DNA from 2 places in the Streptomyces sp. NPDC015242 genome. Region 1 is predicted to be linked to the other one. Evidence: riboswitches for the same ligand, from Rfam matches in the RefSeq annotation. Region 1 holds a riboswitch; the other holds the start of a gene.
What was found. A riboswitch is a leader RNA that binds a small molecule or an ion and turns the genes downstream of it on or off. The one in region 1 is predicted to bind glycine.
Positions count from the first base shown of each region.

Region 2: linked by a shared signal. The riboswitch ahead of gcvT (glycine cleavage system aminomethyltransferase GcvT) and the one ahead of gcvP (aminomethyl-transferring glycine dehydrogenase) in region 1 are both predicted to bind glycine.

Region 1 is NZ_JBIBUF010000001.1:9,435-17,014, reverse strand. It holds gene ACF07N_RS00075 (carbohydrate ABC transporter permease) at 38-1,036, opposite strand; gene ACF07N_RS00070 (extracellular solute-binding protein) at 1,043-2,335, opposite strand; gene gcvP (aminomethyl-transferring glycine dehydrogenase) at 2,644-5,529, opposite strand; glycine riboswitch at 5,707-5,802, opposite strand; gene ACF07N_RS00060 (PRC-barrel domain-containing protein) at 5,916-6,293, shown strand; partial or broken gene ACF07N_RS00055 (DNA polymerase IV) at 6,209-7,580, opposite strand, start outside.
Region 2 is NZ_JBIBUF010000002.1:274,586-282,165, forward strand. It holds gene ACF07N_RS06690 (ABC transporter permease) at 1-98, opposite strand, end outside; gene ACF07N_RS06695 (enhanced serine sensitivity protein SseB C-terminal domain-containing protein) at 439-1,239, opposite strand; gene ACF07N_RS06700 (enhanced serine sensitivity protein SseB) at 1,423-2,211, opposite strand; gene ACF07N_RS06705 (AAA family ATPase) at 3,125-3,793, opposite strand; glycine riboswitch at 4,016-4,115, shown strand; gene gcvT (glycine cleavage system aminomethyltransferase GcvT) at 4,214-5,383, shown strand; gene gcvH (glycine cleavage system protein GcvH) at 5,482-5,859, shown strand; gene glyA (serine hydroxymethyltransferase) at 5,874-7,136, shown strand; gene ACF07N_RS06725 (L-serine ammonia-lyase) at 7,238-7,580, shown strand, end outside.

The DNA of each region.
Region 1 (7,580 bases):
CACAGCTTCCCGCCCCCGCGGGACTTGCGACTCACCGTCACTTTCCGTCACCCCGCATGGTGGTGGTGGCTCCTTCGAGGTCGCGCCGCAGCACGAACCGCTGGTAGGCGAGGGCGAAGACGAGGCTGATGGCGAACATGACGACGCTGATCGCGCTGGCGTAGCCGACCTGGTAGCGCTTGAAGCCGTACTGGAACATGGTCACGGCCATCGTCTCGGAGTGGTGGTCGGGGCCGCCCGCGGTGGTGACCCACACCAGGTCGAAGAGCTGGATCGACCCGATGACCGACAGGAAGACGCTGATGCGCAGGGTGGGTGCCAGCAACGGCAGGGTGACGTTGCGGAACCGCTGCCAGGGACCCGCCCCGTCGATCAGCGCCGCCTCGGTGAGCTCCTTGGGCACGGCCTGGAGCCCGGCCAGGTAGAGCATCATGTGGAAGCCGAAGTACTTCCACATCATGACCAGGAACAGGGTCGCCATGACCGTGGACGGATCGGCGAACCACTCCCCGCCCACACCCTCCAGCCCGATCCGCCCGAGGACCTGGTCGGCGAAGCCGTCGTCCGGGGCGAAGATCATGCCGAACAGGATCCCGGTGATCGCCTCGGACAGGACGTAGGGGGCGAAGAACAGCATCCGGTAGACCGCCCGGCCGCGCATGCGCTGGTTGAGCAGCACGGCCATGGCGAGCGCGAACGGCAGCTGCAGGGCCAGCGACAGCACCACCAGCACCAGGCAGCGCCACAGGTCGCCGAGGAACACGTCGTCCTCGAACAGCCGGGTGAAGTTCTCGCCGCCGACGTAGTCGGAGGGCATGCCGAAGCCGCCCCACCGGAAGAAGGCGGCGTACAGGGCGAACAGCATCGGCAGCAGCACGAGCCCGATGAACAGCACCAGGGCGGGCAGCTGGAAGCCGGTGGCGGTCAGCCAGTTCAGGGCGCGTCGCCGGGACCGGCCCCGGGCGCGGTCGGCGGCCGGGGGCGGCGGACCGGTGTCGGAGCCGGTCCGCTCGTCCGGCAGGAACGTGGACGTCATCGCCGGCTACTGCTCTTCCTTCGCGGTCTTCGTGACCGACTGCGCGACCTGCCCGGGCGACTTGGAGCCCGATATGAGCGCGGCGACGCTGTCGTTGACCTCCTGGCCGACGGCCGGCGCGTACGCCTGGTCGAGGTAGAGCTGGAAGCCGGTCGCCTTCTTCAGCTCGGCCTGCACGGCCTTGATGTTGGGGTCGGCGATGGCGCTCTCGGCCGCCGGGACCACGGGCAGGACCCCGGTCTTCTTCACCAGCTCCCGGTCGGTGGCCTCGGACGCGAAGAACTTCAGGAAGTCGACGGCCGCCTGAGGGGCGCCCCGGCGCAGCGCGTGCCCGCCGCCCCCGCCGAACACCTCGGTGATGGCGCCCCGGCCGCCCTCGATCGCGGGGAACGGGAAGAAGCCGAGGTCCTTGCCGAGGCCCTTGCCGGCGTCGGCCTGGACCACGGGCGCCCACTGGCCCATGAGCTCCATGGCCGCCTTGCCGTTGCCGACGCTGGCGGCCTGGCCGGTGGGGCTGGAGTAGGCGGCCCCGAGGAAGCCCTTCTGGAACGGCTGGAGGCCGACGAGCTCCTGCAGGTGCTCGCCCGCCTCGACGAAGGGCTCGCCGGTGAAGTCCTTGTCCTCGTAGGCCTTCTGCAGCGCTTCGGCACCTGCGGTGCGCATCGCCAGGTAGGCCCAGTAGTACATGCCGGGCCACTTCTCCTTGCCGGCCAGGGCGAGGGGGGTGATCCGGGCAGCCTTGAGCTTGCGCACGGCGTCCAGGAAGCCGCTCCAGGTCGTCGGGGGCTCGCCGATGCCGGCCTTCTCGAAGTGCGCCTTGTTGTACCAGAAGCCGATCATGCCGATGTCGAAGGGAATGCCGTACGCCTTGTCGTCGATCAGGTACGGCTCCCGGGCGACCGGCAGGAGGGCGTCTCCCCAGGGCTTGGTGCGGTCGGTGAGGTCCTCGACGAGCCCGGCGTCGACCTGCTGCCGCAGGACCCCGCCGCCCCACGTGTGGAAGATGTCAGGCAGCTTCCCGGAGGAGGTCAGGGCTGTCATCTTCGACTTGTAGGCGTCGTTCTCCAACTGAACGATCTTGACTTTGACCTTGGGGTTCTGTGCCTCGAACTTGCGGGCCAGGGCGGCCCAGACGCTCTTGGTGGGTTCGGTGGTGGAGATGTTCCACCATTCGATCGTGGTCGTCCCGGACGACCCCCCGTCCGAGTCCCCGCCGCATGCGGTCAGTGCCGTCGTCCCCAGGCCGGCCGCGGCGGAGGCCGCCAGGAAGCTGCGGCGGGACAGTGCCGGGTCGCCCATCATGCGCTCCTCGAAAGTTTCGAATGAGATCCAGAAAGCTGCGTTGATGCCGCACCCTAGAGACAGCGGGTAAACGGTGGCAACCCCTTGTACACGGTGAATCTTTTCCTGACCCGGGGTGGACAGGACTAGACCGAAACATTCGGGAGGTGAGGCGAACTTTACGGAGCCGTGGATCACCTTGCGGACCCACGACCGGCAGCCCGGACGACCGATACCGTCCCGGGTCTCTCACCAGGCGTTTCCTTCCCGGCCATGCGAAAGGGGCCCCGCAAAGCGGAGCCCCTTCGGTCGGCCGGACCGCCGGATCAGTCTTCGTAGGCGTCCAGCGGCGGGCAGGAACAGACCAGGTTCCGGTCACCGAAGGCCTGGTCGATACGGCGCACCGGCGGCCAGTACTTGTCGGCGACCGAGACCCCGCCCGGGAAGACCGCCTCCTCGCGGCTGTAGGCGTGCTCCCACTCCCCGGCGAGCGCGCCGGCGGTGTGCGGCGCGCTGCGCAGCGGGTTGTCCTCGGCGGGCCACTCACCGGACCCGACCTTCTCGATCTCCGCCCGGATGGCGATCATCGCGTCGCAGAACCGGTCCAGTTCGGCCAGGTCCTCCGACTCGGTTGGCTCGATCATCAGCGTCCCGGCCACCGGGAACGACATCGTCGGCGCGTGGAAGCCGTAGTCGATGAGCCGCTTGGCGACGTCGTCGACGCTCACGCCGGTCGCCTTGGTCAGCGGCCGCAGGTCGATGATGCACTCGTGCGCGACGAGCCCGCCGGGGCCCGTGTAGAGCACCGGGTAGTGCGGCTCCAGCCGCTTGGCCACGTAGTTGGCGCTGAGCACCGCCACCTGCGTGGCCCGCTTCAGCCCCTCGCCGCCCATGAGCCGGACGTACGCCCACGAGATGGGCAGGATGCCGGCCGAGCCCCAGGGCGCCGCCGAGATGGGCCCGACGCCCGTCTCCGGGCCGGCCTCGGGCTGCAGCGGGTGGTTGGGCAGGTAGGGCGCGAGGTGCTCGCGCACGGCCACCGGGCCGACGCCGGGACCGCCGCCGCCGTGCGGGATGCAGAAGGTCTTGTGCAGGTTCAGGTGCGAGACGTCGCCGCCGAAGTGACCCGGCTTGGCGAGCCCGACCAGCGCGTTGAGGTTGGCGCCGTCGACGTAGACCTGTCCGCCGGCCTCGTGCACCTGGGCGCAGATGTCGGCGACGTGCTCCTCGAACACGCCGTGCGTGGACGGGTAGGTGATCATCAGCACGGCCAGCTCGTCGCGGTGCTGCTCGATCTTGGCGCGCAGGTCCTCGACGTCGATCTCGCCGTCCTCGGCGGTCTTCACGACGACGACCTTCATGCCCGCCATCACCGCGCTCGCGGCGTTGGTGCCGTGCGCGGACGACGGGATCAGGCACACGGTCCGCTGCTCGTCGCCGTTGGCCCGGTGGTACCCGCGCACCGCGAGCAGACCGGCCAGCTCGCCCTGGGACCCGGCGTTCGGCTGGAGGGAGACCTTGTCGTACCCGGTGACCTCGGCGAGGCGGTCCTCCAGCTCGTGGATGAGCGTGAGGTAGCCCTGGGCCTGCTCGGCGGGCGCGAAGGGGTGCAGCTGCCCGAACTCGGGCCAGGTCACCGGCTCCATCTCGGTGGTCGCGTTGAGCTTCATGGTGCAGGAGCCCAGCGGGATCATGCCGCGGTCGAGCGCGTAGTCCCGGTCGGCCAGCCGGCGCAGGTAGCGCAGCATGGCCGTCTCGGAACGGTGCTGGTGGAAGACCGGGTGCGTCAGGTAGTCGTCGGTGCGCAGCAGCGCGTCCGGAAGCCCGTCCTCCGTGGCGGCGTCCAGGGCCTCGATGACGCCCTCGACACCGAAGGCGGCCCATACGGCCCGCACCTGGGCCCGGGTGGTGGTCTCGTCGCAGGCGATCGAGACGTGGTCGGCGTCGACGAGACGCAGGTTGACGCCGTTGTCCCGGGCGGCGGCCACGACCTCGGCGGCCCGGCCCGCGACACGCGCGGTCACGGTGTCGAAGAACGAGCCGTGCACGACCTCGACGCCGCCGTTCGCGAGCCCCGCGGCGAGGACGGTGGCGTACCGGTGGGTGCGCCGCGCGATGCCCTGCAGGCCGTCCGGACCGTGGTAGACGGCGTACATGCCGGCCATCACGGCGAGCAGCACCTGCGCGGTGCAGATGTTGCTGGTCGCCTTCTCGCGGCGGATGTGCTGCTCACGCGTCTGCAGCGCCAGCCGGTAGGCCTTGTTCCCGTCGGCGTCCACGGAAACGCCGACGAGCCGCCCGGGCAGGCTGCGCGCCATCTTCTCCTTGACCGCCATGTAGCCGGCGTGCGGTCCGCCGAAGCCCATCGGCACGCCGAAGCGCTGGGTCGTGCCGACCGCGATGTCAGCGCCGAGCTCGCCGGGCGACTTCAGCAGCGTCAGCGCGAGCAGGTCGGCGGCGACGGTGACGACCGCGCCGAGTTCGTGGGCCCGGTCGATGACCGGCTTGATGTCCCGCACGGCACCGGAGGCGCCCGGGTACTGGATCAGCACGCCGTTGATCTCGCGCTCGGCGACGTCGGCCGGGATGCCGCCGGAGAGGTCGGCGACGACGACCTCGACGCCGGTCGGCTCCGCCCGGGTCTGGATCACGGCGATGGTCTGCGGCAGCGCGTCCGCGTCGACCAGGAACAGGCCCTTCTTGTTCTTGCCCATCCGCCGCGACAGCGCCATGGCCTCGGCGGCCGCGGTGCCCTCGTCGAGCAGGGAGGCCCCGGAGGTCGGCAGCCCGGTGAGGTCGGCGACCATGGTCTGGAAGTTCAGCAGCGCCTCCAGCCGCCCCTGCGAGATCTCCGGCTGGTACGGCGTGTAGGCGGTGTACCAGGCCGGGTTCTCCATGACGTTGCGCAGGATGACCGGCGGGGTGAACGTGCCGTAGTAGCCGAGCCCGATCATGGAGCCGAGGACCTGGTTGCGGTCGGCGAGCGAGCGCAGCTCGGCGAGCACCTCGGCCTCGCTGCGCGCACCGGGCAGGTCGAGGGCCTCGGCGCTCTTGATGACGGCCGGGACCGCGGCGGCGGTGAGCTCGTCCAGCGAGCCGTAGCCGACCTGCGCGAGCATCTTGGCCCGGGCCTCGTGGTCGGGACCGATGTGGCGCTGCTCGAAGGGCACTGCCTCTTCGAGTGCGGAGAGCGGAATGCGATGGGCGGTCATGGGCGGAGGCCTCCTGGTCTGACACGACCTTCGAGGGGCACCACGGCGCGGGTACCCGGACGGCCTCCCCCTCTGTCATCTCAACCTGAGAGCTTCACCGGATCGCCCGAAGGGTCCCGGCTTTCACCGTCGGTGAGAGCGGAAGCCGTCGACACCCGCTCTGCTTTCCAGAGTGACCTCGTCCGTGCGGTACGTGTGCCTGAGAGATTCCGGGGAGGATTTGCTCCTTCGGCGCCTCCGATGGTGTCCGGAGGACTCTCCCGCACGGGGTCAGCAGCCGTTGCCAGAGTACCAGCGAGGTCAACGCACGAACCTTCGAGTGGCCGCCTCCTCGATTGTGCCGTTTTGTAGTGCTTACGGATGTGTTGCGAGCCTGTGGAGGTCCCGTGCGTACCGACATCGATCCGCGCAACCTGATCGGCCGCAAGGCATTCGACCGCAACGGAACCAGGATCGGCACCATCGACGAGGTCTACCTCGACGACGCCACCGGCGAGCCGGAGTGGGCTGCCATACGGACCGGCCTCTTCAGCAGGGACGCCTTCGTCCCCCTGGAGCCCAGCGAGCTGATCGACGGCGCCCTCCACGTCCCGTTCGAACGCGCCCTGATCAAGGACGCCCCCGACTTCGGCGTGGGCCGCCACCTCTCCCCCGAGCAGGAACTCCAGCTGTACCACCACTACGGCCTGGACATCGCCGCCCCGCCCCCGCTCCCGGACCACGAGTTCGGCAGACTGGCGGGCTCGGACGAGCAGACGACCTGACACCGCCCCACGCGGAAGTCACCGGGGAACGCACGGCGACGCACGGGCAGGCGCAACCCGTCCGGACACGCCTAGCCCGGCGCGGCCCCCGACGGCGCCCCGACCGGGCCTGCCGCCCCGTCCCCGGCCTGCCCGGGTCTTCGTAACACCAGCGGCAGCGGCTCCGCCGGCTCCAGCGCGGGGTCGTCGACCCGGAACGTCCGCACCCGCCCGGGCGGCGAACCCGGCGTCTCGAACCGGACCGTGACCCGCCCCAGCCCGCTGCCCTGCACCCACCCGTGCCCGAACTCGGCGTGCCGCACGTCGTGCCCCGCGGGCCAGCGCCGCTCGGCCGGCGGCGGCTGCTCCTCGGCCCGAGCCACCGCGAGCTCCTCCACCGGCCCCGGAGCCACCCCCGCCCGCTCCCCCGCGGCCTGCGCGAACAGGTCCTCCTGGGTGTAGTCGGCGAGTCCGCTGACGCCCACCCCGAGCAGCCGCACCCCGCCCGTGGTGTCCACCGAGTCCAGCAGCCTGGCCGCCGCCTCCCCGATCACCCCGGGGTCGTCCGTCGGGCCCCGCAGCGTCTCGGACCGGGTGAGCGTGGAGAAGTCGTACCGCCGCACCTTGAGCACGATCGTCCGCCCGGACAGACCCGCCCCGCGCAGCCGCCGCACGCACCGGTCGGCCAGCCGCTGCACCTCGAGACCGACCCGCACCCGGTCGTGGATGTCCACGTCGTACGTGTCCTCCACGGACACGGACTTCGCCTCCCGCTCGGCCACCACGGGCCGGTCGTCCCGCGCCAGGGCCATCGCGTACAGCCCGTGCCCGTGCGCCTTGCCCAGCAGCCGGACCAGTTCGTCCTCGCCCGCCTCGACGATCTCCCCGACCGTGGTGATCCCGGCCCGCCGCAGATGGTCGCCCGTCGCCGGCCCGACCCCCGGCAGCGTCCGCACCGGCATCGGCGCCAGCAACGCCCGCTCGGTCCCCGGCTCGATCACCACCAGCCCGTCGGGCTTGGCCTGCTCCGAGCCGATCTTCGCGAGCATCTTCGACGCGGCGAGCCCGACCGACCCCGTGAGCCCGGTCGCCGCGCGGATGTCGGCGCGCAGCTGAGTACCCACCAGCCGCGCGGAGCTCTCGTCCCAGGCCACTCCCCCGGCCTCCAGGTCCACGAACGCCTCGTCCAGGCTCAGCGGCTCCACGAGCGGCGACAGCGCCCGCAGGAGCTCCATGACGCGCTCGCTGATCGCCTTGTAGAGCCCGAACCGCGGCACGAGGTACGCGGCGTTCGGCGCGAGCCGCCTG
Region 2 (7,580 bases), on a different contig from region 1:
AGCGAACGCCCTTCGATCTGGCTCTTCTTGACCCCGGAGAGCACGGCCTCGGGCTGTGCTCCGGCTTCCGCCCCGGTGGTCTCGATCGGTGCGGTCACGGTGCGATTGACCCCTCTCGGGCCGGCGATCGCCTAGCCCCTGGCTGCCGCTGTAGCGGTTTTGTTTGACTCGTACACGAGACCGACCGGCCCGCGTCTTGCCGGGAGTCTTCAACGCTTTGGCGATCAGTTGCCAGACTTGGCGGTGAAAGGATGCGTAAACGTGATGCTGTCTGGGGGGTTCCGTTATCCGGACAACGGGTAACAGGGGTCGGACGCGTCGAGCTAGGGGCATTTTAGGACATAGCCGCCTTTTTCACCCTTATCTACGCGCGAAGAGTGCGGCTGATGTCGCCTTCCGGAGGGCGTCGAACCAGTGCCGGCGGGGACTCCGGGCGGCTCAGAACCGGCCCTGGGCGGGCGGGTATCCGTAGCCGGACGCGGGGGCCTGGACGGGGGCGGTGGCGTGGGCCTCGCGGTCGTAGAACGGGCGGGCGTTCGCCCGCAACCACATGGCGACCGGGTCGTGTTCGTCGGACATCGCGACGGTGGAGACGGGGAGCCCGTCCGGGACGGCGCCGAGGGACTGCTGCATCATCGCGCGCACGGAGTCCACGGCCTGCGGCGAGGTGTCGTACACGTCCAGCCCGATGGCCAGGTACGGCGCGCCCAGCGCGGGCTGCACCCAGGCCCGGCGCAGCGAGCGGACGGCCGGGGTGCGGTGGGCGTTCTGCGCGAGCAGGGCGTAGAACTGCGGGACCTCGATGGCCGGTTCGGACAGCCGCAGCGGCCCGGCGGGCTGGCGGTCCAGGCCCGTGGCGATTCTGCGCAGGTCCAGCCAGGGGATGCCGACGCCGCCGCCGGGGGCGTGCGGGTTGAGCCAGAGGCCGTAGCGGTCGGGGTAGAGGGCGCGGGCGACGTCGAGGCCGTCGACCACCTCGTACGAGCGGTTCCAGCCGCTGGCCGACAGCTCCTGGGCGGAGGTCACGCAGGGGGCGTAGCCGTAGCCGTCGACCTCCATGCTTCCGTACTGGGCGTCCGGGGAGCCGGCCTGGCCCTGCCACAGGAGCATCCAGATCTGCCCGGTGTGCGGGGTGGCGAGCGCGCGCAGGAGTGCCTCGTAGGCGTCGTAGCGCCCGGGCGTGACCTGGCGCAGCATGTGCTCGACCTGTCCGGCCGCGGCCGTGCCGCTCGCGCTCACCTTTACCGCCCCTTCGTACAACGCCTCGACCGTGACCTAGCTTAAGCCCGCCCACCGACTCGGGACCTGACCTCGCCGGCGCGTGCGGGTCCGCGCGCGGCGCGGCGCGTCCACGTGGTGGCGCCGCACGGTGTCACGGCCCGCGTGCACGGTGTCACGGCCCGCGTTCCCGGAGCGGCCGTCCTACCGCTGGTAGAAGGGCCGGACCCGGTCCTTCAGCCAGTCGCCCACCGGGTCCTGCGCCACGTCCAGGAGGACCAGGTTGACGGGCCAGGGCGCCGGGGCCCTGGTGACGGCCCGGGTCAGCGCCTCCAGTGGAAGGGCCCTCAAGTCCCCCTCCCACTGGGAGAGTTCGACGCCGACGAACATCACGGGGTCGGCGGTCTCGATCGCCGCGAGGCAGCGGCGGGCGGTGAGCACGACGCCGGTCGCCTCGAACTCGGCGGAGGCGGCGGCCAGGAAGTCCACCGGGTCGTCCTGCCAGTCGGGCTCGAAGAGGCGGACCCGGCCGCCGCTCGCGGGGCCGTCCAGCGGGGTCCGGCCGGCCCGGCACAGGTCGGCGACCGCGGGGGGCGGCAGGGGTATGCCGACCACACCGCCGGGGTTGACGACGATCCCCGCGTGCGGGGGCAGGCCGCGGGCGAACTCCACGGCGGGGGCGATGGTGTACGACATGTGTGCGCCGACGACCTGGCGGAACTGCTCCTCGGAGCTGAACACCGGCACGTACGCCTGGCCGTCGATCTCGACGGCCGGCAGGTCGAGGGGGCCGCTGTGCGGGCCGCCGCCGCTGGGGAGCGGGACCCAGACGAAGCTCCGGCCGAGCACCTCGACGATGCGCCCGCCGGCCGCGGGTCCGGCGCCGAGGGCGGCCGAGAGCACCTCCTCCAGCTCGTTGCCGGGCCAGCCACCGTGCGGGTGGGTCTGCGTCTGCGCCGGGAGGTCCGCGGAGAAGTCCGCCGGGAAGTCCATCTGCCTAACCCCTGCCTGGAACCACTGCTGAGGCTGAAAGGCTAACGGCTCGGGGGCCGGAAGGGGCCGGGCCGGGAGGGACCGCTCACGGCTCGGGCGCCGGCCGCCGTCCCCGCGGCCCGCCGACGGGGTCCCTCGGCCGGCACACGCAGGGCGCCGCCCGGCCGCCGACCGGCGGCTGACCGGCGGCTGACCGGCGGCTGACCGGCCGCTGACCGCCCGGCTGTCCGCGTCGACGGCACCGGCCGGCACACCGCCCGCCCCGCGGGCCCCCGCCCGTCGGCTTCGCCCGCCGAGTGCGCCCACGCCCCCTGACCTCGCCGACCCGGGGCCCACCGCGCCGGGGCCCACCGCGCCGGGGCCAGCGACCTGGCCCACCGGCGTGGGCCCGCCGCTCTGAGGCCCGTCATCCGGGCCCGTCGTCCGGGCCAGCCGCCCCGGGACCGCCGACCCGGGACCGCCGACCCGGGGCGGCCAACCCTGGGCCGCCGACCCGGGGCGGCCAACCCTGGGCCGCCGACCCGGGGCGGCCAACCCTGGGCCTGTCGTCCCGGGCCTGCCGGTGCGAGGCCCGCCCGCCGGTTCGGGCCCGCCCGCCCAGGCCCGCCGCCCCCGAACCCGCCGCCCCAGGCCTGCCGGTTCGAAACCCACCGCCCCGGGCGCAGCAACCGGGCAAGCGCACGAGATCCACCCGCGGAGGCGACGCCCACCGGCCCCGGGTCGGTGGGCCCGGGTCGGCGGGGCTTGGGTCAGCGGGCCCCGGGTCGGGGGCCCCGGGCGGCGGGGGCAGGGAGTCCGGAGTCACCTGCGGGCAGGCCGGACGGGGCGCTTGCGTCGCATCCGTCGCCTCGGACTCACGGCCCGGCCGTCGTCACGCCACGTACCGCCACCCCGTCGCACAACGCAGCACCCGTCACCCCGTGAAGCCGATGCGGCGGAGCGCGTTCGCCGCCGCGCGGTCGGCGAGCACGGCCGAGCCGCAGCCGGAGGGGAGGTCGCCCTGTTCCACCGCGCGCAGCAGCCGGGCCGTCGCCGCGCGGTGGCGTACGAACGCGTAGCGCGAGACGCCGCGGCCGCGGTCGCGCTGGCCCGCCAGGGCCTGTTCGGGCGTGACGTCGAGGAGGAGCAGATGCATGCTGCCGCCCCGGCGGCGGGCCTCGCGGGCGAGCCAGCGGCGCACCCAGGCCTGCGTGCCGCAGTCGTGCACCACGATCCCCTCACCCGTGCGCAGCGCGCGGCGCAGCCCGGCGTAGTGGGCGAGACGGACGAGCGGGCGGTAGACCGCGTACGGCAGGAAGCCCGGCATGCGGCGCTCCCAGCGGTCGCGGGTGTCCTGGGAGTCGACGCGCCGGCCCGGGACGGTACGCCGCATGAGCGTGGACTTGCCGCTGCCGGGCAGCCCCGTGACCACGACGATGTCCCGGGGGCCGAACAGCAGCGCGTGCGGGCCGCGTCCGGCGCGGTCGCGCAGATCGCGGACGACCGGCGCCGGCACCGGGCCGCACACCGCCCGGGCCGGCGCGGCCGGCTGCTCGGGCAGCGCCATGCCCGTGGTCGTGGCGTACGCCCTGGTCCTGTTCACCGTGATCGTCCTCCCCTGGGGCCAGGTACGGAGTCCCATCCCCGCCGAGTGTAAAAAGAAGGTAATGCCGCAGGCCTCTCATTTCCGTACTCTTCCTGCAACAGGGCTGCTACAGGTCACCGTGTCCGGTGCGCGGGACGCGCGCACCCCCTGGGAAAGGTCCCCCTGCCGCGCCGGAAGGATGCGTGCAATGATGTGCGCGCCAACTGCATACCGGCCGTTTGAATCCGCGCGGGAGAGTTCCCAGCACCGCTGACGCTGGGGCGCCGAAGGAGCAAGTCCCTCCCTTGAATCTCTCAGGCCCCGTTACCGCGCGGGCGAGGCACATCTGAAAAGCGGGCCGCTGCCACAGCGGTCCCACCCAAGGTGCAAGTCATGGACCGGCGCGGTCATGGCGAACCTCTCAGGTTCCGATGACAGATGGGGAGGAACGCCCTCGCCCCTCATTGCCCTGGGAGACGACCGACCGTGAGCAGTACAGGAGAACTCCGTCACACCGCGCTCGATGCCCTGCATCGCTCGCTCGGCGCGACGATGACCGACTTCGCCGGCTGGGACATGCCCCTGCGCTACGGCTCCGAGCGCGACGAGCACCTCGCCGTGCGCACGAAGGCCGGGCTCTTCGACCTCTCCCACATGGGTGAGATCACCGTCACCGGCCCGCAGGCCGCCGCACTCCTCGACTACGCCCTGGTGGGCAACATCGGCGGCGTGAAGCCGGGCCGCGCCCGCTACACCATGATCTGCCGGGCCGACGGCGGCATCCTCGACGACCTGATCGTCTACCGCCTGGGCGAGACCGAGTACATGGTCGTCGCCAACGCCTCCAACGCCCAGGTCGTCCTGGACGCGCTGACCGAGCGGGCCGCCGGCTTCGACGCCGAGGTGCGCGACGACCGGGACGCCTACGCGCTGATCGCCGTCCAGGGTCCCGAGTCCCCCGGCATCCTGAAGTCCCTCACGGACGCCGACCTCGACGGGCTGAAGTACTACGCCGGCCTGCCCGGCACCGTCGCCGGGGTCCCGGCCCTGATCGCGCGCACCGGCTACACCGGCGAGGACGGCTTCGAGCTGTTCGTGAAGCCGGAGCACGCCGTCGAGCTCTGGCAGGCGCTGACCAAGGCGGGCGAGGCCTCCGGCCTGGTCCCGTGCGGGCTGTCCTGCCGCGACACGCTGCGCCTCGAGGCGGGCATGCCGCTGTACGGGCACGAGCTGACCACCGCCCTGACGCCCTTCGACGCCGGTCTCGGCCGCGTGGTGAAGTTCGAGAAGGAGGGCGACTTCGTGGGCCGCGAGGCCCTGCGCGAGGCCGCCGCCCGGGCCGAGCAGAACCCGCCGCGCGTGCTGGTCGGCCTGGTCGCCGAGGGCCGCCGGGTCCCGCGCGCCGGGTACGCCGTCGTCGCCGGCGGCGAGGTGATCGGCGAGGTCACCTCCGGCGCCCCCTCCCCCACCCTCGGCAAGCCGATCGCCATGGCCTACGTCGACGCCGCGCACGCCGCGCCCGGCACGCCCGGCGTGGGCGTGGACATCCGGGGCAGTCACGAGCCGTACGAGGTCGTGCCGCTGCCGTTCTACAAGCGGCAGAAGTAGACACTGGCCACGGGCGCCACGAGCGCCCGGGGCACCTCCACCCCGCTCACCAGCGGTCCCTTCACCAGCACTCCCGCGCGTACAGGAGAATTCAGGCCATGAGCAACCCCCAGCAGCTGCGCTACAGCAAGGAGCACGAGTGGCTGTCGGCCGCCGAGGACGGCGTGTCGACGGTCGGCATCACGGAGCACGCGGCCAACGCGCTCGGCGATGTCGTGTTCGTCCAGCTTCCCGAGGTCGGGGACACGGTGTCCGCGGGAGAGACCTGCGGTGAGCTGGAGTCGACCAAGTCGGTGTCCGACCTGTACTCGCCGGTCTCCGGTGAGGTCACCGAGGTCAACGAGGACGTCGTGAACGACCCGTCCCTGGTGAACTCGGCCCCCTTCGAGGGCGGCTGGCTGTTCAAGGTCCGGGTCACGGACGAGCCGGGCGACCTGCTCTCCGCCGACGAGTACACCGCGTTCTCCGCCGGCTGAGGAGTCGTAGCCGTATGTCCGTCCTGAACACCCCCCTGCACGAGCTCGACCCGGCCGTGGCCGCCGCGGTCGACGCCGAGCTGCACCGCCAGCAGTCCACGCTGGAGATGATCGCCTCCGAGAACTTCGCCCCGGTGGCGGTCATGGAGGCGCAGGGCTCGGTCCTCACCAACAAGTACGCCGAGGGCTACCCGGGCCGCCGCTACTACGGCGGCTGCGAGCACGTCGACGTGGTCGAGCAGATCGCGATCGACCGGGTGAAGGAGCTGTTCGGCGCCGAGCACGCCAACGTGCAGCCGCACTCCGGCGCCCAGGCCAACGCGGCGGCGATGTTCGCGCTGCTCAAGCCGGGCGACACCATCATGGGTCTGAACCTCGCCCACGGCGGTCACCTGACCCACGGCATGAAGATCAACTTCTCCGGCAAGCTCTACGACGTCGTCGCCTACCACGTGGGCGAGGACGGCCGGGTCGACATGGCCGAGGTCGAGCGGCTCGCCAAGGAGTCCCGGCCGAAGCTGATCGTGGCCGGCTGGTCGGCGTACCCGCGGCAGCTGGACTTCGCCGAGTTCCGCCGGATCGCGGACGAGGTCGGCGCGTACCTGATGGTCGACATGGCCCACTTCGCCGGGCTGGTCGCGGCCGGGCTGCACCCCAACCCGGTGCCGCACGCGCACGTGGTCACCACCACGACCCACAAGACCCTCGGCGGCCCGCGCGGCGGTGTGATCCTCTCCACGGCCGAACTGGCCAAGAAGATCAACTCCGCCGTCTTCCCCGGTCAGCAGGGCGGTCCGCTGGAGCACGTGGTCGCCGCCAAGGCCGTCGCGTTCAAGGTCGCCGCCTCGGAGGAGTTCAAGGAGCGCCAGCGCCGTACGCTGGAGGGTGCCCGCATCCTGGCCGAGCGTCTGGTGAAGGACGACGTCCGGGCCGTGGGCGTGGACGTCCTGTCCGGCGGCACCGACGTGCACCTGGTCCTGGTCGACCTGCGCCACTCGGAGCTGGACGGCCAGCAGGCCGAGGACCGCCTTCACGAGGTGGGCATCACCGTCAACCGCAACGCGATCCCGAACGACCCGCGTCCGCCGATGGTGACGTCCGGTCTGCGGATCGGCACCCCGGCCCTGGCCACCCGCGGATTCCAGGCGGAGGACTTCGCCGAGGTCGCGGACGTCATCGCCGAGGCGCTGAAGCCGTCGTACGACGCGGAGGCCCTCAAGGCCCGGGTGAAGGCCCTGGCCGACCGGCACCCGCTGTACCCGGGTCTGGACAAGTAGCGCCGGACAACGGCCGCGAAGAAACCTTTCGGGTGCCGTGCCGCCACAAGCGGCGCGGCGCCCACCCCCTTGGCACCACCCCCGTAGTCAGGAGTTCCCCCGTGGCCATCTCGGTCTTCGACCTGTTCTCGATCGGCATCGGCCCGTCCAGCTCCCACACCGTCGGCCCGATGCGCGCGGCCGGCCTGTTCGTCCGGCGGCTGCGCAACGAGGAGCTGCTCGGGTCCGTCGCCTCGGTCCGGGCGGAGCTGTACGGCTCGCTCGGCGCGACCGGGCACGGCCACGGCACGCCCAAGGCGGTGCTGCTCGGCCTGGAGGGCGACTCGCCGCGCACGGTGGACGTGGAGACCGCCGACGAGCGGGTGGAGAAGATCAAGGCCGGCGGCAGGCTGAACCTGCTCGGCGAGCACGAGATCGCGTTCTCCTTCGACGACGACATGGTCC